Regions from separate parts of the Enterobacter sp. RIT637 genome, predicted to be linked through region 3. Evidence: predicted binding sites of a transcription regulator. Region 3 holds the regulator's gene; each other region holds the start of a gene.

Region 1 (7,590 bases), on a different contig from region 3:
CGCTGCGCTTACCGGGGCTACAAAACCCCGTAGGCCGGGTAAGGCGCAGCCGCCACCCGGCAATTAAGGAGTGAAATATGGTAACCGCACTCATCACCGTCGCCGCCCTCGCCTGGATTTGCCAGATGGCGTTTGGCGGCTGGCAGATCCACCAGTTTAACCGCGCCTTTGACGCGCTGTGCCAGAAAGGTCGCGTCGGGGTCGGACGTTCCGGCGGACGCTTCAAACCGCGCGTGGTCGTCGCCGTTGCGCTGGATGAAAACAATAATGTCTGCGATTCCCTGATCATGCGCGGCATGACCGTCTTCGCCCGTCCGGTGAAAATCCAGGCAATCAACGGCATTTCGCTGCAGGAATTACGGCCTGATGTGATCTTTCCCCATGATCCACTCTGTCAGAATGCACTATCATTAGCGCTTAATCTGAAACATGGATAATTTCGTTGTGAAAGCTATAGACTTGCGAAATTATCATTTCGCAACCTAAGGAACGAAGCGCCTATGAAACCTCGTCAGCGGCAGGCGGCCATTCTCGAACATCTGCAAAAGCAGGGAAAATGTTCGGTAGAGGATCTGGCCCACTACTTTGACACCACCGGCACGACAATACGCAAGGACCTGGTATTGCTCGAAAACTCTGGCGCCGTCATTCGAACCTACGGCGGCGTGGTGCTCAATAAAGACGAAGCCGACCCGCCTATCGATCACAAAACGCTGATCAATACCCACCAGAAAGCGCTAATTGCCGAAGCTGCCGTCAAATTTATCCACGATGGCGATTCCATCATTCTGGATGCAGGCAGTACCGTCCTGCAGATGATCCCGCTGCTCAGCCGCTTTAACAACATCACGGTGATGACCAACAGCCTGCACATCGTCAACGCTCTGTCGGAGTTCGACAGCGAGCAGACCATCCTGATGCCCGGCGGCACCTTCCGCAAAAAATCGGCGTCGTTTCACGGCCAGCTGGCGGAGAATGCCTTCGAGCACTTCAGCTTTGATAAACTGTTTATGGGCACCGACGGCATCGACCTGAACGCGGGCGTGACGACCTTCAACGAGGTATTCAGCGTCAGTAAAGCGATGTGCAACGCCGCGCGGGAAGTCATTTTGATGGCAGACTCGTCGAAGTTTGGCCGCAAAAGCCCCAACATTGTCTGTAGCCTTGAAAGCGTTGATAAGCTGATTACCGACGCGGGTATCGACCCGGCGTTCAAGAAAGCGCTGGAAGAGAAAGGTATCGACGTGATCGTAACCGGAGAAAGAGATGAGTGATTTTCTGTTAGAAACGGGCCGCCAGACGCTGATGCTGGAACTGCAGGAAGCCAGCCGCCTGCCGGAACGTCTGGGCGAGGATTTTGTCCGCGCCGCCAACACCATTATCCACTGCGAAGGTAAAGTGATCGTGGCGGGCATCGGTAAATCCGGCCATATCGGCAAAAAGATTGCCGCGACGCTCGCCAGCACCGGCACCCCGGCGTTCTTCGTGCATCCTGCTGAGGCGCTGCACGGCGATCTGGGGATGATTGAAAGCCGCGACGTGATGCTGTTTATCTCCTACTCCGGTTCGGCCAAAGAGCTGGACCTGATTATTCCGCGCCTGCAGGAAAAATCGGTCGCCCTGCTGGCGATGACCGGCAAATCCCGCTCGCCGCTGGCGCTGGCAGCCAAAGCGACGCTGGATATTTCCGTTGAGCGTGAAGCCTGTCCGATGCACCTCGCTCCGACCTCCAGCACCGTTAACACCCTGATGATGGGCGACGCGCTGGCAATGGCGGTGATGCAGGCGCGCGGCTTTAACGAAGAAGATTTCGCCCGTTCGCATCCGGCGGGTGCGCTCGGCGCACGCCTCCTCAACAAGGTTCACCACCTGATGCGCACCGACGATGCCATTCCGCAGGTCAAACTCGATACCAGCGTCATGGATGCAATGCTGGAGCTGAGCCGCACCGGTCTGGGGCTGGTAGCGGTGTGCGATGACAACGGGAGCGTCAAGGGCGTGTTCACCGACGGCGACCTGCGCCGCTGGCTGGTGGGCGGCGGCAGGCTGGAAACCAACGTGTCGGACGCCATGACCAAAGGCGGGCTGACGCTGAACGCCGAGAGCCGCGCCATTGAAGCCAAAGAGGTGCTGATGAAGCGCAAAATCACCGCCGCACCGGTGGTGGATGACGCCGGCAGGCTATGCGGCGCCATCAACCTGCAGGATTTCTATCAGGCCGGCATTATCTAACCCTTCAGCCCCAGACGCTTCGCCAGCCTGTGCAGGTTGGCGACGTCCATCTCCAGCGCCCGCGCGCACGCCGCCCAGCTGCGGTTATTCTGCTCCAGCGCGCGGGTAATCCTCTGACGCTGAAACGCCTCCGTGGCTTCACGCAGATTTTCATTCGCTATCTCTGGCGCAGCCTGCGCAACAGCCGGTGCGCTTTCATCCTGCAGCGCAAAATGCCGCGCGTGGATCACCACCTCGTCACCCGAACGCGTCGCCCGCGCCAGCACCACCGCGCGGTGGATCGCATGCTCCAGCTCGCGCACGTTGCCCGGCCAGCCATAGCTCAGCAGATGCGACCTCGCTCCCGGGCTCAGCACCACGCGGGAAAGCCCCATCCTGAGACGGCACTGCTCGCAGAAAAAGCCCGCCAGCAGCACCACGTCGTCCCCGCGCTCGCGCAGCGGCGGCACGGTAAGCGGGAACACGCTCAGGCGATGAAACAGGTCAGCGCGGAACTGCCCGGCCAGCACCGCTTCACGCAGGTCGCGGTTGGTGGCCGCCAGCACGCGCACGTCCACTCGGTGACTGCGGTCATCCCCCACGCGCTGGATGTCGCCGTACTGCAATACGCGCAGCAGCTTGGCCTGCAGCGACAGGGACAGCTCGCCGATTTCATCCAGAAACAGCGTGCCGTTATCGGCCATTTCGAACTTGCCGCTGCGGTTGCTGATGGCCCCGGTAAACGCTCCCTTAACGTGACCAAACAGCTCGCTTTCCGCCACGCTTTCAGGCAGCGCGGCGCAATTGAGGTACACCAGCGGGTTCACCGCACGCGGCGAAGCTTCGTGAATGGACTTCGCGACAAGCTCCTTACCGGTGCCGGTTTCCCCGAAGATCAGCACGTTCAAATCTGAGGCGGCAACAATCTCAATCTCTTTTTTGAGCTGCGCCATACCCGGAGAAAGGCCGATCATCTCCGTGTGCGTCACCTGCTCAAACGCCGCCGGGCTGCCGGGAAGAATGTTCTGGCTCTCGAGCTGTTCAATCAGCAGGGCATTGTTCAGCGCCCCGGCGGCCAGGGCGGCAATCAGGCGCAGCTCTTCGTCGCTAAAGGTGTCGAACTGGTCCGACGACAGGCCGTCGAGGGTCAGGGCGCCAATCAGGTTTTGTCCGGCAAACAGCGGCAGGCCGATACAGGCGTGTACCTTCAGGCTCTCCTGTCCGGGAATCAACCCGTCGTACGGGTCGGGCAAGTCGCTGTCCGCCGGGAAACGCACCACGTCACCCGCCCGGGCGATGGTTTCCAGACGCGGATGGCCTTCCAGGGTGAAGCGCCGCCCGAGCACGTCCTTCGCCAGCCCATCGATAGCCAGCGGAATAAACTGCCGCCCTTCGTAGCGCAGCAGCGCGGACGCATCGCACTCAAGCACGTGGCGCAGCGTGGAGATCAGCCGCTGAAAGCGGTCCTGATGGCCGATACCGGTTTGCAGCTCAATGGCGATCTTCGCCAGCACGTCCACGGAAAAGCTCATATTGACCTCGCTGTCATTTTGACAATACATATTGTCATATTGACACTGCTTTTGATAGTCAAAATGACTACCCATTACGGATCATGAAAAAATTAATTCACTAAAATCAGCAAATTAAAAGTTGGCACGCAACTTGATATAGGCAAACCATCTTATTTGAACATGTTGTATTACGTAGAGGTTGCTATGTCTATTCTGGTTAAAAATAACATTCATTGGGTGGGTCAACGTGACTGGGAAGTGCGCGATTTCCACGGGACGGAATACAAAACGCTGCGCGGCAGCAGCTACAACAGCTATCTCATCCGCGAAGGAAAAAACGTGCTGATCGATACCGTCGATCACAAGTTCAGCCGCGAGTTCGTGCAGAACCTGCGCAGTGAAATCGACCTGGATGCCATCGACTACATCATCATCAACCACGCGGAAGAAGATCACGCCGGTGCGCTGACCGAGCTGATGTCTTACATTCCGAATACGCCTATCTACTGCACTACTAACGCCATCGACTCAATCAACGGTCACCACCACCATCCGGAGTGGAACTTCCACACCGTGAAAACCGGCGACGCGCTGGATATCGGCAACGGCAAGCAACTGATCTTTGTTGAAACACCCATGCTGCACTGGCCGGACAGCATGATGACCTACATGACCGGCGACGCGGTGCTGTTCAGCAACGACGCCTTCGGCCAGCACTACTGCGACGAGCGCCTGTTCAACGACGAAGTGGACCAGACCGAGCTGTTCGAGCAGTGCCAACGCTACTACGCCAACATCCTGACCCCGTTCAGCCGCCTGGTGACGCCAAAAATCACCGAGATCCTCGGCTTCAACCTGCCGGTGGACATGATTGCCACCTCCCACGGCGTGGTATGGCGTGAAAATCCCACCCAGATCGTCGAGCTGTACCTGAAGTGGGCGGCGGACTATCAGGAAGACCGCATCACTATTTTCTACGACACCATGTCCAACAACACCCGCATGATGGCGGACGCCATTGCCCAGGGCATCAACGAAGTTGACCCCAACGTGGCGGTGAAAATCTTCAACGTGGCGCGCAGCGATAAGAACGAAGTATTGACCAACGTGTTCCGCTCCAAGGGCGTGCTGGTGGGCACCTCCACCATGAACAATGTGATGATGCCGAAAATTGCCGGTCTGGTAGAAGAGATGACCGGCCTGCGTTTTCGCAACAAGCGCGCCAGCGCCTTTGGCTCCCACGGCTGGAGCGGCGGCGCGGTAGACCGTCTGTCGACCCGCCTGCAGGATGCCGGTTTTGAAATGTCCCTGAGCCTGAAGGCAAAATGGCGTCCGGATATCGACGCCCTGGAGATCTGCCGCCAGCACGGTCGCGACATTGCCCGTCAGTGGGCGCTCGCCCCCCTTCCGCAAGCGGCACAACCATCCGAACAGCAGGAAGCCTGCGCCTGTGCGGCAGCCGCGGCAGCCGCCGATCTCGGCCCGCGCATGCAGTGCAGCGTCTGCCAGTGGATTTACGATCCTGAGCTGGGCGAGCCGCTGCAGGATGTTGCTCCGGGCACGCCGTGGCGCGACGTGCCGGACAACTTCCTCTGCCCGGAATGTTCCCTCGGAAAAGACGTTTTTGACGAACTGGGTACGGAGGCAAAATGAGCAACGGTATCGTCATCATCGGCTCGGGCTTTGCCGCCCGCCAGTTGGTGAAAAACATCCGCAAGCAGGATGCCAGCGTGCCGCTGACGGTGATTGCCGCCGACAGCATGGACGAGTACAACAAGCCCGATTTAAGCCACGTCATTAGCCAGAATCAGCGCGCCGAAGATCTCACCCGCCAGACGGCGGGGGAGTTCGCCGAGCAGTTTAACCTGCGTCTGTTCCCGTACACCTGGGTCACCGATATCGACGCCGCCGCCCGCGTGGTTAAAGCAAAAGAGAAGACCTGGCATTACGACAGGCTGGTGCTCGCCACCGGTGCCTCTGCGTTCGTACCGCCGATTGAGGGGCGTGAGCTGATGCTCACCCTCAACAGCCAGCTGGAGTATCAGGCTAGCGAAACGGCGCTTCGCGACGCGCAGCGCGTGATGATTGTCGGCGGCGGGCTGATCGGCACCGAGCTGGCGATGGATTTCTGCCGGGCGGGCAAATCCGTCACCCTGGTTGACCACGCGGCGAGCATTCTGTCGTCGCTGATGCCCGCAGAAGTAAGCAGTCGCTTACAGCATCGTCTGACCGACATGGGGGTGCATCTGCTGCTCAAATCGCAGCTGCACAGCCTGAGCAAAACCGAAGGCGGTATTCGTGCCACGCTCGACCGCAGCCGCAGCGTTGAGGTGGATGCGGTTATCGCGGCGACGGGCCTGCGCCCGGAAACCGCGCTGGCGCATCGCGCCGGGGCCGAAACAGGCCGCGGCGTGAAGGTAAATAACTACCTGCAAACCACGCAGCCGGATATTTACGCCCTCGGCGACTGCGCTGAAATTAACGGTCAGGTGCTGCCCTTTTTACAGCCAATTCAATTAAGCGCGATGTATCTGGCGAAAAACCTGCTCGGCGGCAGCGCGCCGCTGAAATTACCCGCCATGCTGATTAAAGTCAAAACGCCGGAATTACCGCTGCATCTTGCCGGTGAAACGCAGCGTCAGGATCTCAACTGGCAAATAACTCTGGAGCCGCAGGGAATGGTCGCACGCGGTGCCGATAACGAGGGCCAGCTACGTGCTTTTGTCGTCAGTGAAGATCGGATGAAGGAGGCTTTCGCGCTGCTGAAGCTTTTACCTGCTTAACCCTCGTCTTGCCGGGTGACGCTTCGCTTACCCGGCCTACAGCACGGCCACGCTTACTTAACCTTTGGATTTTATTATCCACCGCCCCGATGTCCCGGGGCTTTTTTTTTACGCATCCTATTCATCAAATAAATGCAAAGCAGGTATATCATCGCCATCAATCCTTTATTAATTATTTTCATAAATACTTAAATGCGGAACAGCTGAAAAACATCACCCTGTTTTATTATTCTCGGCCGGACTAGTCTGATAAGTAATTAATCAGCCGGAGGTAAATCATGGCGACTTTTAATACAGAACTCAAATATCTTTCTCATTATTTCAGACAAACAAAACATGCTGAGCACATTTTATTTCGCTGGCTTTATCTTAGCCCTGAGGCGCGCATTGAGCGTTTGCGTGAATTGATGGTACCGGTCAGTGAACGCAGTAGGTGACTGCCGGACAAAAAACCGGAACACTTTACGTAAACCAGCACTTTTTCTTCCGCAAAAAAATCCTACACTCTCAGCATCCCTTTTTTACCGGTATGCCGCTATGCGCCAGCTTCAGAAAATCCGTCAGTATCAACGGCTTTATCAGCACTACGGCGTAACACCTGCGTCCACGACCATTGCCGAAGTCGCGGAGGTTGCGCTGTGCAGCGAACGTCATGCGCGCACCCTGCTGCGACAGCTCGCGCAAAGCGGCTGGCTAAGCTGGGACGCGCAGCCGGGGCGCGGGCACCGTGCCACCCTGCACTGCCTGACCACCACCAGCGAGCTGAGCGCGCCGCTGATGCACGCCTGCCTTGAGAAAGGCGATTACCAGAGCGCGCTGCAGCTGGCCGACGGCGATCCGGCCAGCCTGCATCATATCATCACCCCGTTTTTAGGCGGCAAATGGCTTAAGCATCAGCCGACGCTGCGCATTCCGTGGTATCGCGCGCTGACCTCACTGCACCCTGCCCTTCAGCGCCGCCGCGCCGAACAGCATATTATCTGCGCGGTTCACGCGGGACTGACGCGCTACGTGCCCGGCCAGCCGCAGCCGGTAGCGGATTTAGCCCACCACTGGGATACCCGTGACGACAAACGTCGCTG
Region 2 (7,590 bases), on a different contig from region 3:
ATGATGAACAAGGTTGCTCAATTTTACCGCGAACTGGTGGCGACTCTGACGGAACGGCTACGTAACGGCGAACGCGATATCGACGCGCTGGTCGAACAGGCGCGCGCCCGGGTGGCGCAAACGGGTGAGTTAACGCGAACCGAAGTGGAAGAGGTGACGCGCGCCGTGCGTCGCGATCTGGAAGAGTTCGCGCGCAGCTACGAAGAGAGCCAGGATGAAGTCGCCGACAGCGTCTTTATGCGTGTGATTAAAGAGAGCCTGTGGCAGGAGCTGGCGGATATTACCGACAAAACGCAGCTGGAGTGGCGCGAGGTGTTTCAGGATTTGAACCACCACGGCGTGTACCAGAGCGGTGAAGTGGTGGGGCTGGGGAATCTGGTGTGTGAGAAGTGCCATTACCATATCGCGGTTTATACGCCGGATGTCCTGCCGCTGTGTCCGAAGTGTGGGCACGACCAGTTCCAGCGCCGTCCGTTTGAGCCATAAATAAAAGCAAAACGGCAACCTCGTTGCCGTTTTTAGTGTTTGCTCCCTCTCCCGTGGGAGAGGGTTGGGGTGAGGGCATCAGGCCGCAAAAAGTAAAAGCGAAACGGCAACCCCGTTGCCGTTTTTAGTGTTTGCTCCCTCTCCCCTTGGGAGAGGGCCGGGGTGAGGGCATCAGGCCGCAGAGTAATAAGTCAGCCTTTCCGCCAGCAAATCCACAAATGCCTCCCGGTCGATGTCCACCATCACCGTGGTATTCGGTTTATTTCCCGTCAGCGAATAGTAGTCCACTACCGTCATGCCCTGGGTATATTTGCCCTGCGTCTCCACGCCGACCCAACGCTCCACCGTGGTAAACATCTCAGGTTTTAACAGCCAGGCAATGGTACACGGGTCGTGCAGCGGCGCGCCGTGGAAACCCCACTTTTCGGCTTTGTGATACTCCATAAAGAAGTCGAGCAGTTCGGCCACGGTTGTCGCAACCGGGTTGCCGACGGAGCGGAAACGCTCTATATCGTCCGCCATAATCTGCGCGCGATGGGTAACGTCCAGCCCCGCCATCACAATCGGTAATCCTGACTGGAAGACAATCTCCGCTGCTTCCGGATCGACAAAAATGTTGAACTCCGCCGCTGGCGTCCAGTTCCCCAGCCCCATTGCGCCACCCATCAGCACGATCCGGGCGATTTTACCGCGAAGTTCCGGATGGCTGTTCAGCAGCAGCGCAACGTTGGTTTGCGGTCCGGTAGCTACCAGCGTCACGGGCTCCGCGCTTTCGCGCAGCACCTTCGCCATCAGTTCCACGGCGGTGCAGCGTTGCGGTGCAAAGCCTGGCTCCGGCAGTGCCGGGCCGTCCAGCCCGCTTTCACCGTGAACGTTGTCGGCAATAATCAGCTCGCGCATCAGCGGCTTCACGGCCCCACCCGCAACCGGAATATCGGTGCGTTTAAGCAGCGTTAGCATGCGCAGCACGTTACGCAGGGTTTTATCAGGCGTCTGGTTTCCGGCGGACGAGGTGACGGCTTTCACGTCGAGTTCAGGGGAGGCAAGTGCAAGGACGAGTGCGATCGCGTCATCATGACCCGGATCGCAATCGAGAATAATAGGCTGTGCCATAGCGTTCTCCATTCTTAGCGTTATTTTGTGACAAGGTTAACGCTGCAATGTGACGCCGACGAGAGGAAGAGAGTGAAAGCGTGAAGCAGTGCGCAATCCGCAGATTGCGCACGGAGAAGATTAGTGCAGGATTTTGGCGAGGAAATCTTTCGCACGCTCGGATTTCGGATTGGCAAAGAACTCTTCTTTCGGTGAGTCTTCGACAATTTTCCCTTCGTCCATAAAGATCACGCGGTTGGCCACTTTACGGGCGAAGCCCATTTCGTGGGTTACCACCATCATGGTCATCCCTTCGTGCGCCAGTTCAACCATCACGTCCAGCACTTCGTTGATCATCTCTGGATCGAGCGCCGACGTTGGCTCATCAAACAGCATTGCCACCGGATCCATGCACAGCGCGCGGGCAATCGCCACGCGCTGCTGCTGGCCGCCGGAAAGCTGTGCAGGGAACTTATCGGCATGCGCCGAAAGCCCCACGCGTTCCAGGAGCTTCAGCCCTTTCTCGCGCGATGCTTTTTTATCACGCTTAAGTACTTTTACCTGCGCCAGCGTCAGGTTCTCGATGATTGAGAGGTGAGGGAACAGCTCAAAATGCTGGAACACCATGCCGACGTGTGAGCGAAGCTGTGCAAGATTGGTTTTCTTGTCGTTGACTTTGGTACCGTTGACAACAATCTCACCCTGCTGCACCGGCTCAAGGCCGTTAACGGTTTTGATCAGCGTCGACTTACCGGAGCCAGACGGTCCACACACCACCACCACGTCGCCTTTTTTCACTTCGGTGGAGCAGTCGGTCAGCACCTGAAAGTGCCCATACCATTTAGAAACATTTTTCAGGGAAATCATTATACAGTCCTTTTCTTCAGCCAGCTGACCAACAGCGACGCGCTTAAACTAATCACAAAATAGACCCCACCCGCGAAGAGGACCATCTCAACCTGCGTACCATCACGCTCGCCGATGGTGGACGCGGTACGGAAGAAGTCTGCCAGGCTCAGGACGTAGACCAGAGAGGTATCCTGGAACAGCACGATGCCCTGGGTCAGCAGGAGCGGAACCATGGCGCGGAACGCCTGCGGCAGAATAATGAGCTGCATGGATTGCCAGTGGGTCATCCCCAGCGCCAGCGCGGCGCTGGACTGCCCGCGGGAGATACTCTGAATGCCCGCACGGATAATCTCGGAGTAGTAAGCGGCCTCAAACATCGAGAATGCCACCATGGCGGAGATCAGGCGGATATCGGTTTTCGGCGACAGTCCCAGTACGTTCTGCAGGAAGCCTGGAACAATCAGGTAAAACCATAGCAGCACCATCACCAGTGGAATGGAGCGGAAGACGTTAACGTAGGCAGTCGCAAACCAGGCGAGGGGTTTAAAGCTCGACAGGCGCATCACCGCCAGCAGGGTGCCCCACACGATGCCGATAATAATGGCAATCACGGTGATCTTTAAGGTGATCACCAGGCCATCCAGCAGGTAAGGCATGGATGGAACGACAGAACTCCAGTCAAATTCGTACATTATTTGCCCCCCAGATTGCCCGGCAGGCGAATTTTGCGTTCAACCAGGTTCATCACCAGCATGATGAAAGCGTTAATCAGAACATATGCGAGCGTGATCGCGGTGAAGGATTCCCACGCGTGGGCGGAGTAATCCAGCAGCTTGCCCGCCTGCGCAGCCATATCCACCAGACCGATAGTCGAGGCGATGGCCGAGTTTTTCACCAGGTTCATCATCTCAGAGGTCATCGGTGGAACGATTACGCGATAGGCGTTAGGCAGCAGCACGTAGCGGTAGGCTTGCGGCAGCGTCAGGCCCATCGCCAGAGCCGCGTTCTTTTGCCCGCGCGGCAGTGACTGGATGGCGGCACGCACCTGCTCGCAAACGCGCGCGGCGGTGAACAGCCCCAGGCACAGCATGGAAGAGACAAAGAACTGTACGTTCGGATCCAGTTCCGACTTGAACCACATGCCAATATTTTCCGGCAGCAGTTCCGGAATGACCAGATACCAGGTGAAGAACTGCACGATCAGCGGAACGTTACGGAACAGTTCCACGTACAGGGTGCCGAGTGTTGAGAGAAAGCGGTTAGGGACGGTGCGCAGAATACCGAACAGCGAACCGACAAGAAACGCGATAATCCACGCCGTTATCGATAGCGCAACGGTGACCTGAAAGCCGCTCCACAGCCAGCCAAGATAGGTGGTGTTGCCGAACGGGGCTTGTTGCAGAAAGATGCCCCAGTTCCAGTCAATTGACATAATAAACTCCAGAAAAAAAAGGGTAGCAGCGCTACCCTCGAAGATTGGTGAGAAGCTCATTTTCGCGCTGAGTGGGGAACGACCACTCAGCGTATAGTCTGTCCATGCTTCCCGACAATCGAGAGGGCAGGAGGTCCCGCCCCTGTCGTTCTAATTAGTTAAGCGCTTTATCGTTTGGTGATTTGAACAGTGCTTTCATGTCATCAGACAGTTCAAAGTTCATGTTGAGATTTTTTGGTGGAATCGGGTTCTTGAACCATTTGTCGAACCATTTTTCCGCATCGCCGGATGTCTGTGCCTGCGCGATGGTGTCATCAATCAGCTTTTTGAAGTCAGCGTCGTCTTTACGCAGCATACAGCCGTAGGCTTCTTTCGACTGCGCGGTGCCCACGATTTCCCAGTTGTCTGGTTTCTTCGCTTTCGCACGTTCGCCCGCCAGCAGGGCGTCATCCATCATAAACGCGACGGCACGACCGCTTTCCAGGGTACGGAAGGAGTCGCCATGGTCTTTCGCGCTGATGATGCGCATATCCATTTTCTTCTCGTCGTTCAGCTTGTGCAGCAGCACTTCGGAAGTGGTACCGGAGGTCACAACGACCGCTTTGCCTTTCAGGTCAGCAAAATCTTTGATTGCGCCGCCTTTCTTGGTGAGCAGACGGGTGCCCACGACAAAGATGGTGTCGGAGAAGGCGGCCTGTTTCTGACGCTCAAGGTTGTTGGTGGTAGAGCCACACTCGAAGTCAAAGGTGCCGTTTTGCAGCAGCGGAATACGGTTCTGTGAAGTGATTGGGATCAGCTTCACCTGCAGGTCAGGTTTGTTCAGCTTTTTCTTCACAGCTTCAACGATGGCGTTGGAATAATCCTGTGAATAGCCCACGACTTTTTGCGTGTTGTCGTAGTAAGAGAACGGGACAGAAGATTCACGGTGGCCGACCACGATGACGCCGTTTTTGGCAATCTTGTCGAGAGTACTGCCTGCTGCCGGAGCATCTTCAGCGTGAACGACGCTTGCAGACATTCCCATAACCAGCATTGCTGTGGCCAGTTTACGTAATTGCATACCCAACTCCTTTCTTATCAGCGCCAGTGACGCATTGATACCCATTGTGATGTTGTTATATCTCGCGCTATGCGAGTGCAGTGTTATGCAAGCTTGTTAACATTTAGTCTGGCTTAATGTAAAGATTTTGCTGCGTTATTGTTTATTTTTGCGAAGCGCGCCGCACCATTCAGAGGCAATAATCTCTCGTTGCACCTTTTCGGTGCTACCGATGATCTACGCTGGTGCGACAAGGTTGCACGTTAAGCCAAACTGCGTTTGCGTGAATAAACAAAGCAATAGGCGTGCCAGAATTGGTGTTTGGAGGGTATTGTCGGGTGGCGGCTACGCCTTACCCGACCTACGGGAGCAAAATGTATGCCGGGTAAGCGTTAGCGCCACCCGGCAACAGAAGGTAAAGTTATTTACGACGCTGACGCAGACTCATCAGCACCGCGCCAAAGCCGAACAGCACCGTCAAAATCCACAGCGGCCAGTTGCCGGTACGCGCGTACGGCGTCAGCCCAGTGGTTGGTGTGACTTTAGCAGTCAGCACTTCGCGGGTGAACTGTGGGATCATCGCCTGAATTTCACCCTGCGGACCAATCACAGCGGTGATGCCGTTGTTGGTGCTGCGCAACAGCGGACGCGCCAGCTCCAGGGAACGCATGCGCGCCATCTGGAAGTGCTGCCATGGGCCGATGGACTTACCAAACCACGCATCGTTGGAGATGGTCAGCAGATAGTCGGTGTCCGGGCGGAAGTTATCGCGCACCTGCTCCCCGAGGATAATCTCGTAGCAGATGGCCGCCGTCAGGGCGAGGCCGTGTGCGTGCAGCTGGGGCTGAACGTACGGGCCGCGGCTGAAGGAGGACATCGGCAGGTCAAAGAACGGTGCCAGCGGGCGAAGAATCGATTCCAGCGGGACAAATTCACCAAACGGCACCAGGTGGTTCTTGTTGTACCGGTCAGTGGATTGATAGCTGTATTCGCTGTCTTTGCCGAGCGTAATGATGGTGTTGTAGGTGTCGTAGCGGTTTTGCTGATTCAGGCGTGCATCAACAATGCCGGTAATCAGCGTGCTGCCTCGCGCTACCAGCAGATCGTTCATCATGTTCAGGAACGGCTGCTGGTTAATTTCCAGATCGGGAATGGCGGATTCCGGCCAGATGATCAGCTGCGATTTACCCATCACCTCCTCGGTGGCATTGGCGTAAATCTTCAGCGTATTCAGCAGCTCTTTCTCGTCCCACTTCATCGACTGCGGGATATCGCCCTGCACCATGGAGACCTGCATGGCGCGTTCGGGCTCAGGCGTGAACCACTGGATATAGCGCAGCGGGAAGGGCAGAGCGAAGAGCACCAGCGCCACAGCCAGCGGTTTCCAGCAGCGCGTGACCAGCGCCAGCACCAGCAGGCCGCTCACCACCATCAACAGGAAGTTGATGGCCTCAACGCCCATCACCGGCGCCAGGCCCTTCAGCGGGCCGTCAATCTGGCTGTAGCCGAACTGCAGCCACGGGAAGCCGGTCAGCACCCAGCCGCGCAGGAACTCGGTAATTTGCCAGACAACCGGCGCGGCAATCGCGACGCGCAGCCAGGTGGTTTTAGGCCACAGGCGAGAAAGAATGCCTGCGAACAGTCCGGTATAGAGCGAGAGATAGGCGGCGAGCAGAACGACCAGGAAGACGTTAACCGGCCCCGGCATGCCGCCGAACTGCGCGATACTGACGTAGACCCAGTTGATGCCGGAGCCGAACAGCCCCAGCCCCCAGACATAGCCGATAGCGGCAGCCTGTACCGGACGCCGATTCAGGGTTAAACCCTGAAGCCCCATCAGGGAGAGAATGGCCGCGGGCCAGATGTCGTAAGGAGAAAAAGCCAGCGTACCGCTGGCTCCGAGCAACAGCGCCAGCAGCAAACGGACGCGCTGGCGTTCAAGTAATGGGGCAAATGCCATTTAGATTAATCTTCCAGTTTTGGCACCGGTGAGTCGTCCGGCGTTCTGACGTGAACCTGAATAATACGTCGGCTGTCGGCCATAGCGACTTTGAATTGGTAACCGTCGATGTCAACGGTCTCACCGCGCGCCGGAAGATGACCAAAGGCCTGCATCACCAGCCCGCCAATGGTATCAACTTCTTCATCGCTGAAGTGAGTGCCGAAGGCGTCGTTGAAGTCCTCGATGGAGGCCAGTGCGCGCACGGTCCAGGTGTGGCGGCTAAGCTGACGGAAGTCGATATCTTCTTCTTCGTCATACTCGTCTTCGATTTCACCCACGATCAGCTCAAGAATATCCTCGATCGTGACCAGACCGGAAACGCCGCCGAATTCATCAATAACAATCGCCATGTGGTAACGCTGAGAGCGAAACTCTTTCAGCATCCGATCCACACGTTTACTTTCCGGCACAACCACGGCCTGGCGTAACACTTTTTCCATGCTGAAGGCTTCGGCATCGCTGCGCATAAACGGCAGCAGATCTTTCGCCATCAAAATCCCTTCGATGTGATCTTTGTCTTCGCTGATGACCGGGAAACGCGAGTGGGCCGATTCGATGATCACATCGAGGCACTCGTCCAGCGTCTGGTTGCGTTTCAGGGTGATCATCTGCGAGCGGGGGATCATGATGTCGCGGACGCGCTGGTCGGCGATGTCCATAACCCCTTCGAGCATTTCGCGCGTATCTTCG
Region 3 (7,590 bases):
TGCTGTGACTGGCGATACCGAACAGCCGATTCATATCGAATCCGACACCCAGTCCCTTGATATGCAAGGTAACGTCGTCACCTTCACCGGCAACGTCGTGATGACTCAGGGCACCATCAAAATTAACGCCGATAAAGTGGTCGTTACCCGTCCGGGCGGCGAGCAGGGCAAAGAGATTATTGATGGCTATGGTAATCCGGCCACGTTCTACCAGATGCAGGATAACGGCAAGCCGGTAAAAGGCCGCGCGTCGCATATGCACTATGAGCTGGCGAAGGATCTGGTCATCCTGACCGGTAACGCCTATCTGGAGCAGCTGGACAGCAATATTACCGGCGACAAGATCACCTATCTGGTCAAAGAGCAGAAAATGCAGGCTTCCAGCGAGAAAGGCAAACGCGTCACCACCGTGCTGGTTCCATCGCAGCTGCAGGATAAAGGCAAAGGCCAGGCTCCGGCACAAAAGAAGAGTAACTAATTCGTTATGGCAACATTAACTGCAAAAAACCTCGCGAAAGCGTATAAGGGCCGCCGTGTCGTCGAAGATGTCAGCCTGACCGTCAACTCCGGCGAAATTGTGGGTTTGCTTGGTCCTAACGGTGCGGGTAAAACCACCACCTTCTACATGGTGGTGGGCATTGTGCCGCGTGATGCCGGCAACATCATCATTGATGATGAAGACATTAGCCTGCTGCCGCTGCACGCGCGCGCGCGCCGTGGTATCGGCTACCTGCCGCAGGAAGCCTCAATCTTTCGTCGTTTGAGCGTCTACGATAACCTGATGGCCGTGCTGCAGATCCGTGACGACCTGACCAGCGAGCAGCGTACCGACCGCGCCAACGAGCTGATGGAAGAGTTTCACATCGAACATCTGCGCGACAGTCTCGGTCAGGCGTTGTCCGGGGGTGAACGTCGTCGTGTCGAGATTGCACGTGCGCTGGCCGCCAACCCGAAATTCATCCTGCTGGATGAGCCCTTCGCGGGCGTTGACCCGATCTCGGTTATTGATATCAAACGCATTATCGAACACCTGCGCGACAGCGGGCTTGGCGTGCTGATCACAGACCACAACGTCCGTGAAACGCTGGCCGTCTGTGAACGCGCCTACATAGTGAGCCAGGGCCATCTGATTGCCCACGGTACACCGCAGCAAATCCTCGAAGATGAGCATGTTAAGCGCGTGTACCTTGGGGAAGACTTCAGACTCTGATAGGGTAGAGGTAACGTAACGCCGAACCGGAGAAAAATGCTCTGAACATGAAGCAAGGTTTGCAATTAAGGCTCAGCCAACAACTGGCGATGACGCCGCAGCTACAGCAGGCGATCCGTCTGTTGCAGCTGTCCACATTAGAACTCCAGCAGGAGCTCCAGCAGGCGCTGGACAGTAATCCGTTGCTGGAGCAAACCGATCTTCATGACGAGGTAGAAACCCAGCAAACGCAGGACACTGAAACGCTCGACACCGCTGATGCGCTCGAACAAAAAGAGATGCCGGACGAGCTGCCGCTGGATGCCAGCTGGGATGAAATCTACACCGCCGGAACCCCTTCCGGCACGCGTGCAGACTACCAGGATGATGAGCTACCGGTCTATCAGGGAGAAACCACCCAGTCGCTGCAGGATTACCTGATGTGGCAAGTGGAACTCACCCCCTTCTCCGATACCGACCGCGCGATTGCCACCTCAATTGTCGATGCCGTTGACGACACCGGCTATTTGACCGTCACGCTGGACGATATACTGGAAAGCATGGGCGACGAAGAGATTGAACTTGAGGAGATCGAAGCCGTTCTGAAGCGCATCCAGCGTTTCGATCCGGTAGGCGTGGCCGCAAAAGATCTGCGCGACTGCCTGCTGATCCAGCTTTCTCAGTTCAGCAAAGAGACGCCATGGATCGACGAGGCGCGCTTAATCATCAGCGATCATCTGGATCTGTTGGCTAACCACGATTTCCGCTCCCTGATGCGCGTCACGCGCCTGAAGGAAGAGGTGCTGAAAGAAGCGGTGAATCTGATCCAGTCGCTCGATCCGCGTCCCGGCCAGTCGATCCAGACCAGCGAGCCCGAGTACGTGATCCCGGACGTGCTGGTCAGAAAACACAATGACCGCTGGGTCGTTGAACTGAACTCTGACAGCATTCCTCGCCTGCAAATCAACCAGCAGTACGCCTCCATGTGCACCAGCGCGCGCAATGACTCCGACAATCAATATATTCGTAGCAATTTGCAGGAAGCACGCTGGCTGATCAAAAGTCTGGAGAGCCGGAATGACACGCTGCTGCGCGTAAGCCGCTGTATTGTTGAACAACAGCAGGCCTTTTTTGAGCAGGGCGAAGAGTATATGAAACCGATGGTACTGGCGGACATCGCCCAGGCCGTCGAGATGCATGAATCAACCATTTCTCGCGTGACCACGCAGAAGTATCTGCACAGTCCACGCGGTATTTTTGAGCTTAAGTATTTCTTCTCCAGCCATGTGAATACCGAAGGCGGCGGCGAAGCCTCGTCAACAGCCATTCGCGCACTGGTGAAGAAGTTGATCGCCGCGGAGAACCCCGCGAAGCCACTGAGTGACAGTAAGTTAACCACCATGCTGTCCGACCAGGGTATTATGGTGGCACGCCGTACTGTTGCGAAGTATCGAGAGTCTTTATCCATTCCGCCGTCTAACCAGCGTAAACAGCTGGTCTGACACAACCGATAAGGAAGACACTATGCAGCTCAACATCACAGGACACAATGTCGAGATTACTGAGGCTTTACGCGAGTTTGTGAACGCGAAGTTCGCGAAACTTGAGCAGTATTTCGAGAGGATCAATCAGGTCTATGTTGTGTTAAAAGTGGAGAAAGTGACTCATATCTCGGATGCAACCCTGCACGTCAACGGGGGTGAACTCCATGCCAGTGCGGAAGGGCAAGACATGTACGCTGCTATCGACGGCTTGATTGACAAGCTTGCACGACAGCTCAATAAACATAAAGATAAACTGAAACAACACTAATTGTCCGGGCAGTTAACGGGTGCAGGACGGCCTGTTGTGCGACACAACAGGCCATTTGTACAGTTAGCGCTTAGGTGAAATTATGATGAACAACGATTCCGCTCTTCAACTGAGCAATGTCCTTAACCAGGAATGTACCCGCAGTGGCGTTCACTGCCAGAGCAAAAAACGTGCGCTGGAGATCATCAGTGAACTGGCTGCAAAACAGCTGGGCCTGCCGCCTCAGGTCGTGTTCGAAGCGATCCTGACCCGTGAAAAAATGGGCAGTACCGGCATTGGCAACGGCATTGCTATCCCACATGGCAAACTGGAAGAAGACACTTTGCGTGCCGTGGGGGTGTTTGTGCAACTGGAGACGCCTATCGCCTTCGACGCCATCGATAACCAGCCCGTCGATCTCCTCTTCGCGCTGCTGGTACCAGCAGACCAGACAAAGACCCATCTGCATACGTTGTCGCTGGTCGCTAAACGCCTGGCCGATAAAACTATTTGCCGTCGACTGCGTTCAGCCCAAAGTGATGAAGAGCTTTTCCAGATTATCACTGAAGCAGAAGGCAATCAGGATGATGCGTAACCGGGAGATGGCCTTCACATCTGTTGTCCTGAGGAGAAACGGAACATGGTGCTGATGATCGTCAGCGGTCGCTCGGGGTCGGGGAAATCCGTCGCCCTGCGCGCGCTGGAAGATATGGGTTTTTACTGCGTAGATAACCTGCCGGTGGTGCTGTTGCCCGAACTGGCGCGGACGCTTGCGGACAGACAAATTTCTGCCGCCGTCAGTATCGATGTCCGTAACATGCCAGAATCACCTGAGGTCTTTGAGCAGGCCATGAGCAATCTGCCAGAGTGCTTCTCGCCTCAGCTGTTGTTCCTTGATGCCGATCGTAACACCCTGATCCGTCGCTACAGCGATACCCGTCGTTTGCACCCACTCTCCAGTAAAAACCTTTCACTGGAAAGTGCCATCGACGAAGAGAGCGATCTGCTGGAACCGCTGCGCTCCCGGGCCGACCTGATTGTCGACACTTCTGAAATGTCCGTGCACGAACTGGCGGAAATGCTGCGTACCCGTCTGCTGGGTAAACGCGAGCGTGAACTGACGATGGTGTTTGAATCCTTCGGCTTTAAGCACGGTATTCCTATCGATGCGGATTATGTTTTCGACGTACGCTTCCTGCCGAACCCGCACTGGGATCCCAAACTGCGTCCAATGACCGGTCTGGATAAGCCCGTGGCGGCCTTCCTCGACAGACACACAGAAGTTCACAATTTTATCTACCAGACGCGAAGCTACCTTGAGCTATGGTTACCTATGCTGGAGACAAACAATCGTAGCTATCTGACCGTAGCGATTGGCTGTACCGGCGGTAAACATCGTTCGGTTTATATCGCCGAACAGCTGGCCGACTACTTCCGCTCACGCGGAAAGAACGTTCAGTCCCGTCATCGCACGCTGGAAAAACGTAAAACATGACCGTAAAACAAACCGTTGAGATCACCAACAAGCTGGGCATGCATGCACGCCCGGCAATGAAATTGTTTGAACTGATGCAGGGTTTTGATGCAGAAGTTCTGCTGCGTAATGACGAAGGCACTGAAGCTGAAGCGAATAGCGTCATTGCGCTGCTGATGCTGGACTCAGCGAAAGGTCGCCAGATTGAAGTCGAGGCCACCGGCCCCCAGGAAGAGGAAGCCCTGGCGGCAGTGATAGCCCTGTTTAATGCCGGGTTTGACGAAGACTAACGTTCGCCACGTCGGCGGGTGGCGCTACGCTTACCCGCCCTACATAAGATGATTTCGCTGCATAAACCCTTCCCCACCTAGCTGACGCATCTGGCGCATGATCCACGCCTGGCGGCTTCGCACGTACCCTGACGGCGCACCAGCTTTAAAACGGATGGGGTTCGGTAGAACAGCGGCCAGGAGCGCCGCTTCTGACATGCTCAGACGGCTGGCTGGCTTATTGAAATAACGCTGCGAGGCAGCTTCCACGCCGAATATGCCGTCGCCAAACTCAGCGACGTTGAGATAGACGGTCAGAATGCGTTTTTTGCTCCAGACCGTTTCCATTCCCAGGGTCAACCCCGCTTCCAGCCCTTTTCGCACCCAGCTTCGACCATCCCATAAAAACAGGTTCTTGGCCGTCTGCTGCGATAACGTCGACGCACCGCGCACGCGATTCTCGTGACGCTCGTTGTGGGCGAGCGCCTTCTCGATGGCCGCCATATCAAAGCCCCAGTGCTCCGGGAATTTCTGATCTTCTGCCGCAATCACTGCCAGCCCCATGAACGGTGAGATCTCATCCATGCTTACCCAGTCCGAATGGGCGACATAGCCGAAATCACCGGTCAACCATGCGCTCAGCTGGCGCTCAACCATCACGGCAGAAAAGGGTACCGGCAGAATGCTGAATAAGGCGATCCCGCCGCCCCAGAAGACGGCCAGCACGAGCACAACGCGTAACAGGGTACGTTTTATCCAGGCACCCGCCGTAAATTTACGCCTCATTGCGAGAGAACCAGCACTCTGTCCACCAGCTTATCGATACCCGTGGCTGCTTCAGCGATGGACTGCGCCAGCATATAGGCGGGCGTGGTGATGATCTTGTTGTCTTCATCGACCACAATATCATCCACCGGACAAGGAACATGCTCTCCGCCCATATCTTCGACGATCTCTGCGGTATCGATATCGGTCCCGATGGTCAGGCGCAGCGGGAAGTCAAAGATCCGGGGCAGCATGGCCGGGGCAATACAGATGAAACCCAGCGGCTTGCCTGCTGCATGCATCGCCTGGGCGAGCCGTTTTAAATCGGGATCGATATGGCACTCAGCCCCTTCCGAAGCAAAAGAACTGAGATTTTTAGCTGCGCCAAAGCCGCCCGGCACGATCAACGCATCCAGCGTTGAGGCATCAGCCTGCGCCAGAGGTTGGACAGCGCCCCGGGCGATACGCGCGGCTTCAATCAGGACGTTACGCGTTTCCGCCATCGGCTCGCCGGTAAGATGGTTGATCACATCCGCCTGGCTTTTATCCGGCGCGAAGCAGATCGCTTCTGCTCCCTGACGAGATAATGCCAGCAGCGTTAATACGGCTTCATGTATCTCTGAACCGTCGTAAACACCACAACCGCTCAGCACGACACCAATCTTTTTCATTATGACGTTCCTTCTTTGCAACATGCTGAAGCACATTAAAAATTCTGATTAAACCGCTATGCTTCACACATTTCACTGATTCATGTAACAAACTATTTAAGATTTGCTATCTTATCTGCGTGCGGCCTCAATATTCAGGCGGCGTCCAAGCGAAAACAACACGAAAAATCAGGCGCAGCCACGATTTCCCTGGTGTTGGCGCAGTATTCGCGCACCCCGGTTAAGCCGGGGTCATTTTTTTCTGGCATCCACCCAGGCTTTCAGTACCGCCACATCGTTTTGCCACTCTTGTTTCATCTCTTCAACCCATTCACCAACATTATCTTCCCACGCAGGTAAATCAGGTGACTGAATCTGTTGGCCCAGTTGCTGAAGATGGCGTAGCCCCACCGAACCGGCCGCACCTTTGATTTTGTGCCCTTCTTCAACGATACCTTTCCGGTCGCGCGCCGTCAGATTGGACTCAAGCACGCTCAAGTAGCCCGGCATCATTTTTTCGAATACCGCCAGACCATCGGTAATCAGTTTTGGCCCCACCAGATCGATATACTGCTCCAGCATTGCGGTATCGAGTAGTGTGTGTGCTTTCGCGCTATCAACAGACGTCATGGTGCTCTCCTCTTCATCACGGGTATCCCAGAACTTCTTGATCATGGCGGTCAGGGCAGGCACCGCCAGCGGCTTGCTGAGCACATCATCCATACCGGCATCGAGGTACTCTTTTTTGTCTTTCAGTACGTTCGCCGTCAGCGCCACCAGCGGCGGCAGCTCATCGGCAGCATATTTGCGCGTAAGCTCACGGGAGATATCCAGCCCGGTCATGTCCGGGAGCTGGATATCCAGCAGGACCAGGTCATACTCGCCAGGCGTAAACATCTCTAGCGCCGCTTTACCGGTCATCGCCACATCCACGCTGTTACCGAGTTTTTCCAGCACGGAACGCGCCACAATTACGTTCAGTTCGATGTCCTCCACCAGCAGAACGTGCAGAGCGGGCAGCGGCATATCGTCGTTCTCAAAGGTATCTTCCACCTCTTCAGCCACCGCGGGCGCATGCACCGTCAGGGTAAAGGTTGAACCTTTGCCCGGATGGCTGGCAACCGTGATATCACCGCCCATGCTTTTCGCCAGACGTTTCGACACCGCCAGACCAATACCGGTCCCGGTCGCCGGTTTACCGCCGTTACTGTCTTTTACCTGGTAATACATGGCAAAGATCTTATCCTGCTCTTTCTGCGGAATGCCAATACCCGAGTCCTCAACCTCGAAATGCAGCATATCCCCTTCGTCATAGCGAATACGCACCGCAACCCGCCCCTTCTGGGTAAATTTCACGGCGTTACTGATCAAGTTCCACAGGATCTGACGCAGGCGCGTGCCGTCCGTCACCACCTTATGCGGCAGCGGCAGGGTTGGCTCCATCACAAAGCT
Region 4 (7,590 bases), on a different contig from region 3:
CGCCCCATCGGCAAAACGCAGACCGGGCAGCCGGGGCCGTGGATAAACTCGATGTTCTCCGGCAGCAGCTGGTCGAGGCCGAATTTGAAGATGGCGTGCGTATGCCCGCCGCACACCTCCATGATCCGCAGCGGTCTTTCTTTGGTGTAGTCCAGCAGCGCCGAGCGTGTTTTCAGGTGCCCGATAAGCTGCATCACCTGTTCTGGTGCGCGGTATTCATCAACGTAACGCATGTGCTATCGCTCCTCGCCGTACAGGAGCGCGCCCACGTCAGGCTCCACGTCGAACATGTTTTGCAGGGCGTCGAGCGTGTCGCGGGCTTCCGCTTCGTTAATCACGCTCATGGCGAACCCCACGTGGACCAGCACCCACTGGCCGAGACGCGATGTGCCCGTTTCATCGGTGCTGCCCACCAGCGTCAGGTCAACGTCGCGCAGGATGCCGCAGACCTCGACTTTGGCCTGGTTCCCGTCAATGGAATGGATTTGTCCCGGTACGCCTATGCACATCGTTCGCTCTCCAGCCAGTTCAGCCATGCGTCCATCCCGTCGCCGCGCGTGGCGGAGACCAGCAGGATCGTAATGTCCGGGTTCACTTCCCGGGCATACGCCAGGCACTTATCCACGTCGAAATTCAGGTACGGCAGCAGGTCGACTTTGTTCAGCAGCATGAGGGAGGCGGCGGCAAACATATGCGGGTACTTCAGCGGTTTGTCTTCTCCTTCGGTGACGGAGAGCACCGCGACTTTATGCCGTTCCCCAAGGTCAAAGCTCGCCGGGCAGACCAGGTTGCCGACGTTTTCAATAAACAGGATGCCGTTATCCGCCAGCGGCAGGCGCGGGGCCGCATCGGCAATCATCTGCGCATCCAGGTGGCAGCCTTTGCCGGTGTTGACCTGAATTGCCGGCGTGCCGGTTTCACGAATGCGCGCCGCGTCGTTAACGGTTTGCTGATCGCCTTCAATCACAGCGCAGGAAACACGTTCGTTCAGGCGTTTGAGGGTTTCGGTCAGCAGCGTGGTTTTACCGGAGCCGGGGCTGGAGACCAGGTTCAGCACCAGCTGTTGACGGGCGGCAAAGCGCGCGCGGTTGCGCGCCGCGAGCCGGTTATTTTTGTCCAGCACGTCGATCTCTACCTCCAGCATCTGGCGCTGGCTGATGCCCGGCGCGTGGGTGCCCGCTTCGCCGTGGCCGTAGTGCAGATCGCCCGCAGGGGATTGCTGAGGCGCAAAGGTGATGCCGGTCAGCGTTGCCGCAGGACGCGGGGCCGGTGAAAAGGGCGCGGAGCGAAACGCGGAGTGAGGGCGATGTTCATCCCCTTCGATATACAGGTTGCCTTCGGCGCAACCGCAGGTGCTACACATACATTACTCCTTCTCAATTTCGAGGCGTTGGATCTGCATACCGTCATCCGCCACGATCCGCAGCCCGGTATTCTGGCACTGCGGGCAGCGCTGAACCTTTGACGACAGCAGGGTCACGTACTGCTGACACTGCTCGCACCAGCACTCCGCCTGCTGCTCTTCAATATGAAGCTCGCAGCCTTCCGCCAGCGTGCCGCGGCACACCAGCTCAAAACAGAAGGTCAGGGCGCTGGTCTCGACGCAGGAAAACGCGCCGACCTTCAGCCAGACGCCGGTAACGCGCTTCGCGTGGTTTTGCACTGCCTGCTGTTCGATAAGCTCCAGGGCCCGCTGGCAGAGGGTGATTTCGTGCATGACGCCTCCTCAATGAATTGCGCCATTGAATGCAATAACGGTGCCAGCTTGATTTTTGTTAAGGCGTGACGATGTCAACGCTGTCGAAATGACACGTCGACACCGCGCGGTTGACAGTGTGATAAGAATTAAAGTCGACGAAATTCAATAAGTTAAAGATTGGCATGGAATCTGCTTAACAGCCGCTATCTCCATTAACCGGATACCTTCTATGACTATTTGGGAAATCAGCGAAAAAGCGGATTACATCGCGCAGCGTCATCAGCAGCTTCAGGATCAGTGGCACCTCTACTGCAACTCTCTGGTTCAGGGGATCACCCTGTCAAAAGCCCGTCTGCATCATGCGATGAGCTGCGCGGCGCAGGGCGATATGCGCTTTGTCCTTTTCGGCCACTTCACGGTCTTTGTCACCCTGGCAGACAGCTTTAACAGCCACACCATTGAGTACTTTGTTGAGAACAAAGAGGGTGAAAAACAGTGTATTGCGCAAGCGCAGTTGATGGCTGACGGCATGGTCGATGGCTACGTCAGCAACCGCGATCGCCAGCAGGTGCTCGAGCACTATCTGGAGAAAATCGCGCCGGTTTACAACGGTCTTTATACCGCGGTTGAGCACGACCTGCCGGTCGATCTGAAACAGCTGACGGCGGGAAATGCCTCCGCACACGTTGCCTGATAACCAAGTGTCGAAAGTGTCGATAAGACAGTTTTTCTTCGTCAAAAATGACCATCACCTGAGGATTGCCCGGTGAACCGTTTTGTAATTGCTGACTCGACGGTCTGTATTGGCTGTCGAACCTGTGAGGCGGCGTGTTCGGAAACCCACCGCCTGCATGGGCTGCAGTCCATGCCGCGTCTGCGCGTCATGCGTAATGAAAAGGAGTCTGCTCCGCAGCTCTGCCACCACTGTGAAGATGCTCCGTGTGCGGGTGTCTGTCCCGTGAATGCCATCACCCGCGTTGATGGCGCGGTCCAGCTGAACGAAAGCCTGTGCGTAAGCTGCAAGCTGTGCGGCATTGCCTGCCCGTTCGGCGCGATTGAATTTTCCGGCAGCCGTCCGCTGCACATTCCGGCGAACGCCAACTCGCCAAAAGCCCCACCTGCACCACCGGCTCCTGCACGCGTAAGCACGCTGCTGGACTGGGTGCCCGGCATTCGCGCCGTTGCGGTGAAATGCGACCTGTGCAGCTTCGATGAGCAGGGCCCGGCCTGCGTGCGCACCTGTCCGACTAAGGCATTGATTCTGGTCAACATTCGCGACATCGCCCGCACCAGCAAGCGCAAGCGCGAGCTGACCATCAACAGCGATTTTGGCGATCTTTCGCTTTTGCAGGCGCTAAACGAGGGGGCGAAATGAACGCGATATTCATGATTAACGGCGCCGTGGCGTGCTTCGCTGCCGCCGCCGTGCTGGCGCTGGTGTTCTCTTTCCATAAAACCCTGAGCGGCGGGATCGCCGGTATCGGCGGGGCGGTCGGCAGCGTGATGACGCTCGCTGCGGGCGGTGTCGTCCTGATCGGAGGGCAATCTGTTGAAACACTCATGCCGCTGATTCGCCACACCGTGGCTATTACGCCGCTGAACGCCATCTGGCTGGTGACCTTTGGCCTGTGCGGGGTGTTTATCAGCCTGTTCAATTTCGACTGGCACCGCCATCCGCACGCCAAAGCCAACGGCCTGCTGGTGAATCTGCTGATGGCGACGGCGGTCTGCACCGTTATCGCCAGCAACCTCGGCGCGCTGGTGGTGATGGCGGAGATCATGGCGCTGTGCGGCGTGTTCCTGACGGGCTGCAGCGCCTCCGGCAAGCTGTGGTTTGCGCTAGGCCGCCTCGGCACGCTGCTGCTGGCGCTGGCCTGCTGGCGGGTGTGGCAGCGTTTCGGCACCCTGGATTTTTCTGCGCTCAACGGGCATCCGCTGGGGAATGACGTCTGGCTGCTGGGCGTGGTCGGCTTTGGCCTGCTCGCCGGGATCATCCCGCTGCACGGCTGGGTACCGCAGGCGCATGCGAATGCCTCCGCGCCCGCCGCCGCGCTGTTCTCCGTGGTGGTGATGAAAGTGGGGCTGTTCGGCATCATGGCGATTACGCTGACCGGCGGCCAGCCGCCGCTGTGGTGGGGCGTGGCGCTGCTGATTGCGGGCATGATCACCGCGTTCGTCGGCGGCCTGTACGCCCTGATGGAGCACAACATCCAGCGCCTGCTGGCGTACCACACCCTGGAAAACATCGGCATCATCCTGCTCGGCATTGGCGCGGGTGTTACCGGGCTGGCGCTTAACCAGCCGGCGCTGATTGCGGCCGGTTTTATCGGCGGCCTTTATCACCTCGTCAACCACAGCCTGTTTAAAAGCACCCTGTTCCTCGGCGCGGGAAGCGTCTGGTTCCGCACCGGTCATCGGGATATCGAAAAGCTCGGCGGGATTGGCAAAAAGATGCCGGTGATTTCACTCGCGATGCTGGTTGGGCTGATGGCGATGGCCGCGCTGCCGCCGCTGAACGGCTTTGCCGGGGAGTGGGTGATCTATCAGTCCTTCTTCGCGCTCGGTCAGAGCGACGCATTTATCGCGCGACTGCTCGGCCCGCTGCTGGCGGTCGGGCTGGCGATTACCGGGGCGCTGGCGGTGATGTGCATGGCGAAAGTCTACGGCGTGACCTTCCTCGGCGCGCCGCGCACCCGCGAAGCGGAAAACGCCTGCTGCGCGCCGTTGTTGATGGGCGTGAGCGTGGTCGCGCTGGCACTGTGCTGCATCGCGGGCGGCGTTGCCGCGCCGTGGCTGCTGCCGCTGCTGGGTAACGCTATTCCGCTGCCGCTCGCGACGGCGCATACCGTCGTTTCCCAGCCGATGATGGCGCTGCTGCTGATTGGCGCACCGCTGCTGCCGTTCGTGCTGATGCTGTTCTTCAGGCGCGACCGTCTTGCCTCCCGCTCGCGCGGGGCGGCGTGGGCCTGCGGCTACGAACACGAACAGTCGATGGTCATCACCGCCCACGGTTTCGCCATGCCGGTGAAAGAGAACTTCGCCGTCGTGCTGAAGCTGCGCCACTGGTTGAACCCGGTGGGCTGGGTACCCGGCTGGCAGAGTGCCGCCGCGCCCGCGCTGTTTCGCCGTCTGGCGGTCATCGAGCTGGCGGTGCTGGTGGTCATTGTGATTTCACGAGGAGCCTGACATGAGTCTGTTACTGGCAATTCTTCAGGCGCTGGTGCTGTTCGCCGCCGCGCCGCTGCTGTCGGGCATCACGCGCGTGGCGCGTGCCCGAATGCACAATCGTCGCGGGCCTGGGGTGCTTCAGGAGTACCGCGATCTCTTCAAGCTGCTCTCTCGTCAGAGCGTGGCACCGGACGCCGCAGGCTGGGTCTTCCGCCTGACGCCGTTCGTGATGGTGGGCGTGATGCTGACCATCGCCACCGCGCTGCCGGTGGTCACGGTGGCGTCGCCGCTGCCCGTGCTCGGCGATCTGATCACGCTGATTTACCTCTTTGCCATTGCCCGCTTCTTCTTTGCGATTGCGGGCCTGGACACCGGAAGCCCGTTTACCGGCATTGGTGCCAGCCGCGAGGCGATGCTCGGCGTGCTGGTTGAGCCGATCCTGCTGCTGGGGCTGTGGGTCGCCGCGCAGGTGGCGGGTTCAACCCACATCAGCTTTATCACCGACTCCGTTTATCACTGGCCGGTGGCGCGCTCGATCCCGCTGGTGCTGGCGCTGTGCGCCTGCGCGTTCGCCACCTTTATTGAGATGGGCAAACTGCCGTTCGACCTGGCGGAAGCCGAGCAGGAGCTGCAGGAAGGGCCGCTTACCGAATACAGCGGCTACGGCTTCGCGGTGCTGAAGTGGGGCATCAGCCTTAAACAGCTGGTGGTGCTGCAGATGTTTGTCGGCGTCTTCTTCCCGTGGGGGCAAATGACGCACTTCTCCGCGGCCGGTCTGGTGCTTGCCGTGGTAGTTGCCGCCCTCAAGCTGCTGGTCGGCGTGCTGGTGATTGCCCTGTTTGAAAACAGCATGGCGCGCCTGCGTTTTGTTGAAACGTCACGCATCACCTGGGCCGGTTTTGGTTTTGCATTTTTAGCGTTCGTCTCCTTGCTGGTGGCGTGATTAAAGAGAGTATTTATGTCTGAAGAAAAAAAAGGTCAGCAGTATCTCGCCGCGTTGCATCAGGCGTTCCCCGGCGTGGTGCTGGAGGAGTCCTGGCAAACCAAAGACCAGATTACCGTCACCATTAAGGTGAACTATCTGCCGGAAGTGGTGGAGTTTCTCTATTACCAGCAGGGCGGCTGGCTGTCGGTGCTGTTCGGCAACGACGAGCGCCAGCTGTGCGGCAGCTATGCGGTGTACTACGTGATGTCGATGGAGCAGGGCGAAAAATGCTGGCTCACCGTGCGCGTCGAAGTCGACCCGGCTAAGCCGGAATACCCGTCCGTCACGCCGCGCGTGCCTGCCGCGGTCTGGGGCGAGCGCGAAGTGCGCGACATGTACGGCCTGGTGCCGGTCGGCCTGCCGGACGAGCGCCGCCTGGTGCTGCCGGACGACTGGCCGGACGAACTCTATCCGCTGCGTAAAGACAGCATGGACTACCGCCAGCGCCCGGCGCCGACCACCGACAGCGAAACCTACGAGTTTATCAACGAGCTGGGCAGCAAAAAGAACAACGTGGTGCCGATCGGCCCGCTGCACGTCACCTCCGACGAACCGGGCCACTTCCGCCTGTTCGTCGACGGCGAGAACATCATCGACGCCGACTATCGCCTGTTCTACGTCCATCGCGGCATGGAAAAGCTGGCGGAAACCCGCATGGGCTACAACGAAGTGACGTTCCTTTCTGACCGCGTGTGCGGCATCTGCGGCTTCGCCCACAGCACCGCCTACACCACCTCGGTGGAGAACGGCATGGGGATCGTGGTGCCGGAGCGCGCGCAGATGATCCGCGCCATTCTGCTGGAGGTGGAACGCCTGCACTCGCACCTGCTGAACCTTGGCCTGGCCTGCCACTTCGTCGGCTTTGACTCCGGGTTTATGCAGTTCTTCCGCGTGCGCGAAGCGTCGATGAAGATGGCGGAGATCCTCACCGGGGCACGTAAAACCTACGGCCTGAACCTGATCGGCGGGATCCGCCGCGACCTGCTGAAGGACGACATGATCCAGACCCGTCAGCTGGCGCAGCAGATGCGCCGCGACGTGCAGGAGCTGGTGGACATGCTGCTCAGCACGCCAAACATCGAGCAGCGCACCGTCGGCATCGGCCGCCTTGACCCGGAAATCGCCCGCGACTTCAGCAACGTCGGCCCGATGGTGCGCGCCAGCGGCCACGCCCGCGACACGCGTGCCGATCACCCGTTCGTCGGCTACGGCCTGCTGCCGATGACCGTGCACAGCGAGCAGGGCTGCGACGTCATCTCGCGCCTTAAGGTGCGCATCAACGAAGTGTTTACCGCCCTGAACATGATCGACTTTGGCCTCGATAACCTGCCGGGCGGCCCGCTGATGGTGGAGGGCTTCACCTACATTCCAAACCGCTTTGCCCTCGGCTTTGCCGAAGCGCCGCGCGGGGATGACATTCACTGGAGCATGACCGGCGACAACCAGAAGCTTTACCGCTGGCGCTGCCGCGCGGCCACCTACGCCAACTGGCCAACCCTGCGCTATATGCTACGCGGCAACACGGTTTCCGATGCGCCGCTGATCATCGGCAGCCTCGACCCGTGCTACTCCTGCACCGACCGCATGACCGTCGTGGACGTACGCAAGAAGAAAAGCCAGGTAGTGCCGTACAAAGAGCTTGAGCGATACAGCATCGAGCGTAAAAACTCGCCGCTGAAATAAGGACTCGCCATGTTTACCTTTATCAAAAAAGTGATCAAAACGGGCACGCAGACCA

What was found. Region 3 encodes sigma-54, which starts transcription at its own class of promoters, with help from an activator protein. Its sites were predicted from a motif close to GTTGGCACANNTTTCGCTNT; they were not measured.
Region 1: the regulator sigma-54 is predicted to act here: its motif matches at 3,864-3,883, upstream of norV (anaerobic nitric oxide reductase flavorubredoxin).
Region 2: the regulator sigma-54 is predicted to act here: its motif matches at 5,192-5,211, upstream of K5E19_RS07555 (amino acid ABC transporter substrate-binding protein).
Region 4: the regulator sigma-54 is predicted to act here: its motif matches at 1,746-1,765, upstream of hypA (hydrogenase maturation nickel metallochaperone HypA).

The regions. Positions count from the first base shown of each region.
Region 1 is NZ_JAIHAZ010000006.1:104,125-111,714, forward strand. Features, by position in the region: gene gutM (transcriptional regulator GutM) at 78-437, shown strand; gene K5E19_RS11675 (DNA-binding transcriptional repressor) at 501-1,274, shown strand; gene gutQ (arabinose-5-phosphate isomerase GutQ) at 1,267-2,232, shown strand; gene norR (nitric oxide reductase transcriptional regulator NorR) at 2,229-3,743, opposite strand; gene norV (anaerobic nitric oxide reductase flavorubredoxin) at 3,930-5,378, shown strand; gene norW (NADH:flavorubredoxin reductase NorW) at 5,375-6,508, shown strand; gene K5E19_RS11700 (hypothetical protein) at 6,787-6,945, shown strand; gene K5E19_RS11705 (SgrR family transcriptional regulator) at 7,046-7,590, shown strand, end outside.
Region 2 is NZ_JAIHAZ010000003.1:136,182-143,771, forward strand. Features, by position in the region: gene K5E19_RS07530 (zinc ribbon-containing protein) at 4-486, shown strand; gene rihA (pyrimidine-specific ribonucleoside hydrolase RihA) at 658-1,599, opposite strand; gene K5E19_RS07540 (amino acid ABC transporter ATP-binding protein) at 1,720-2,445, opposite strand; gene gltK (glutamate/aspartate ABC transporter permease GltK) at 2,445-3,119, opposite strand; gene gltJ (glutamate/aspartate ABC transporter permease GltJ) at 3,119-3,859, opposite strand; gene K5E19_RS07555 (amino acid ABC transporter substrate-binding protein) at 4,014-4,919, opposite strand; gene lnt (apolipoprotein N-acyltransferase) at 5,320-6,858, opposite strand; gene corC (CNNM family magnesium/cobalt transport protein CorC) at 6,864-7,590, opposite strand, start outside.
Region 3 is NZ_JAIHAZ010000005.1:77,160-84,749, reverse strand. Features, by position in the region: gene lptA (lipopolysaccharide ABC transporter substrate-binding protein LptA) at 1-478, shown strand, start outside; gene lptB (LPS export ABC transporter ATP-binding protein) at 485-1,210, shown strand; gene rpoN (RNA polymerase factor sigma-54) at 1,258-2,691, shown strand; gene hpf (ribosome hibernation promoting factor) at 2,714-3,001, shown strand; gene ptsN (PTS IIA-like nitrogen regulatory protein PtsN) at 3,084-3,575, shown strand; gene rapZ (RNase adapter RapZ) at 3,621-4,475, shown strand; gene npr (PTS phosphocarrier protein NPr) at 4,472-4,744, shown strand; gene mtgA (monofunctional biosynthetic peptidoglycan transglycosylase) at 4,784-5,509, opposite strand; gene elbB (isoprenoid biosynthesis glyoxalase ElbB) at 5,506-6,159, opposite strand; gene arcB (aerobic respiration two-component sensor histidine kinase ArcB) at 6,391-7,590, opposite strand, start outside.
Region 4 is NZ_JAIHAZ010000006.1:123,063-130,652, reverse strand. Features, by position in the region: gene hypD (hydrogenase formation protein HypD) at 1-233, opposite strand, end outside; gene K5E19_RS11795 (HypC/HybG/HupF family hydrogenase formation chaperone) at 237-509, opposite strand; gene hypB (hydrogenase nickel incorporation protein HypB) at 500-1,363, opposite strand; gene hypA (hydrogenase maturation nickel metallochaperone HypA) at 1,367-1,717, opposite strand; gene hycA (formate hydrogenlyase regulator HycA) at 1,929-2,393, shown strand; gene K5E19_RS11775 (4Fe-4S dicluster domain-containing protein) at 2,466-3,074, shown strand; gene hycC (formate hydrogenlyase subunit 3) at 3,071-4,885, shown strand; gene K5E19_RS11765 (respiratory chain complex I subunit 1 family protein) at 4,887-5,810, shown strand; gene hycE (formate hydrogenlyase subunit HycE) at 5,826-7,535, shown strand; gene K5E19_RS11755 (formate hydrogenlyase complex iron-sulfur subunit) at 7,545-7,590, shown strand, end outside.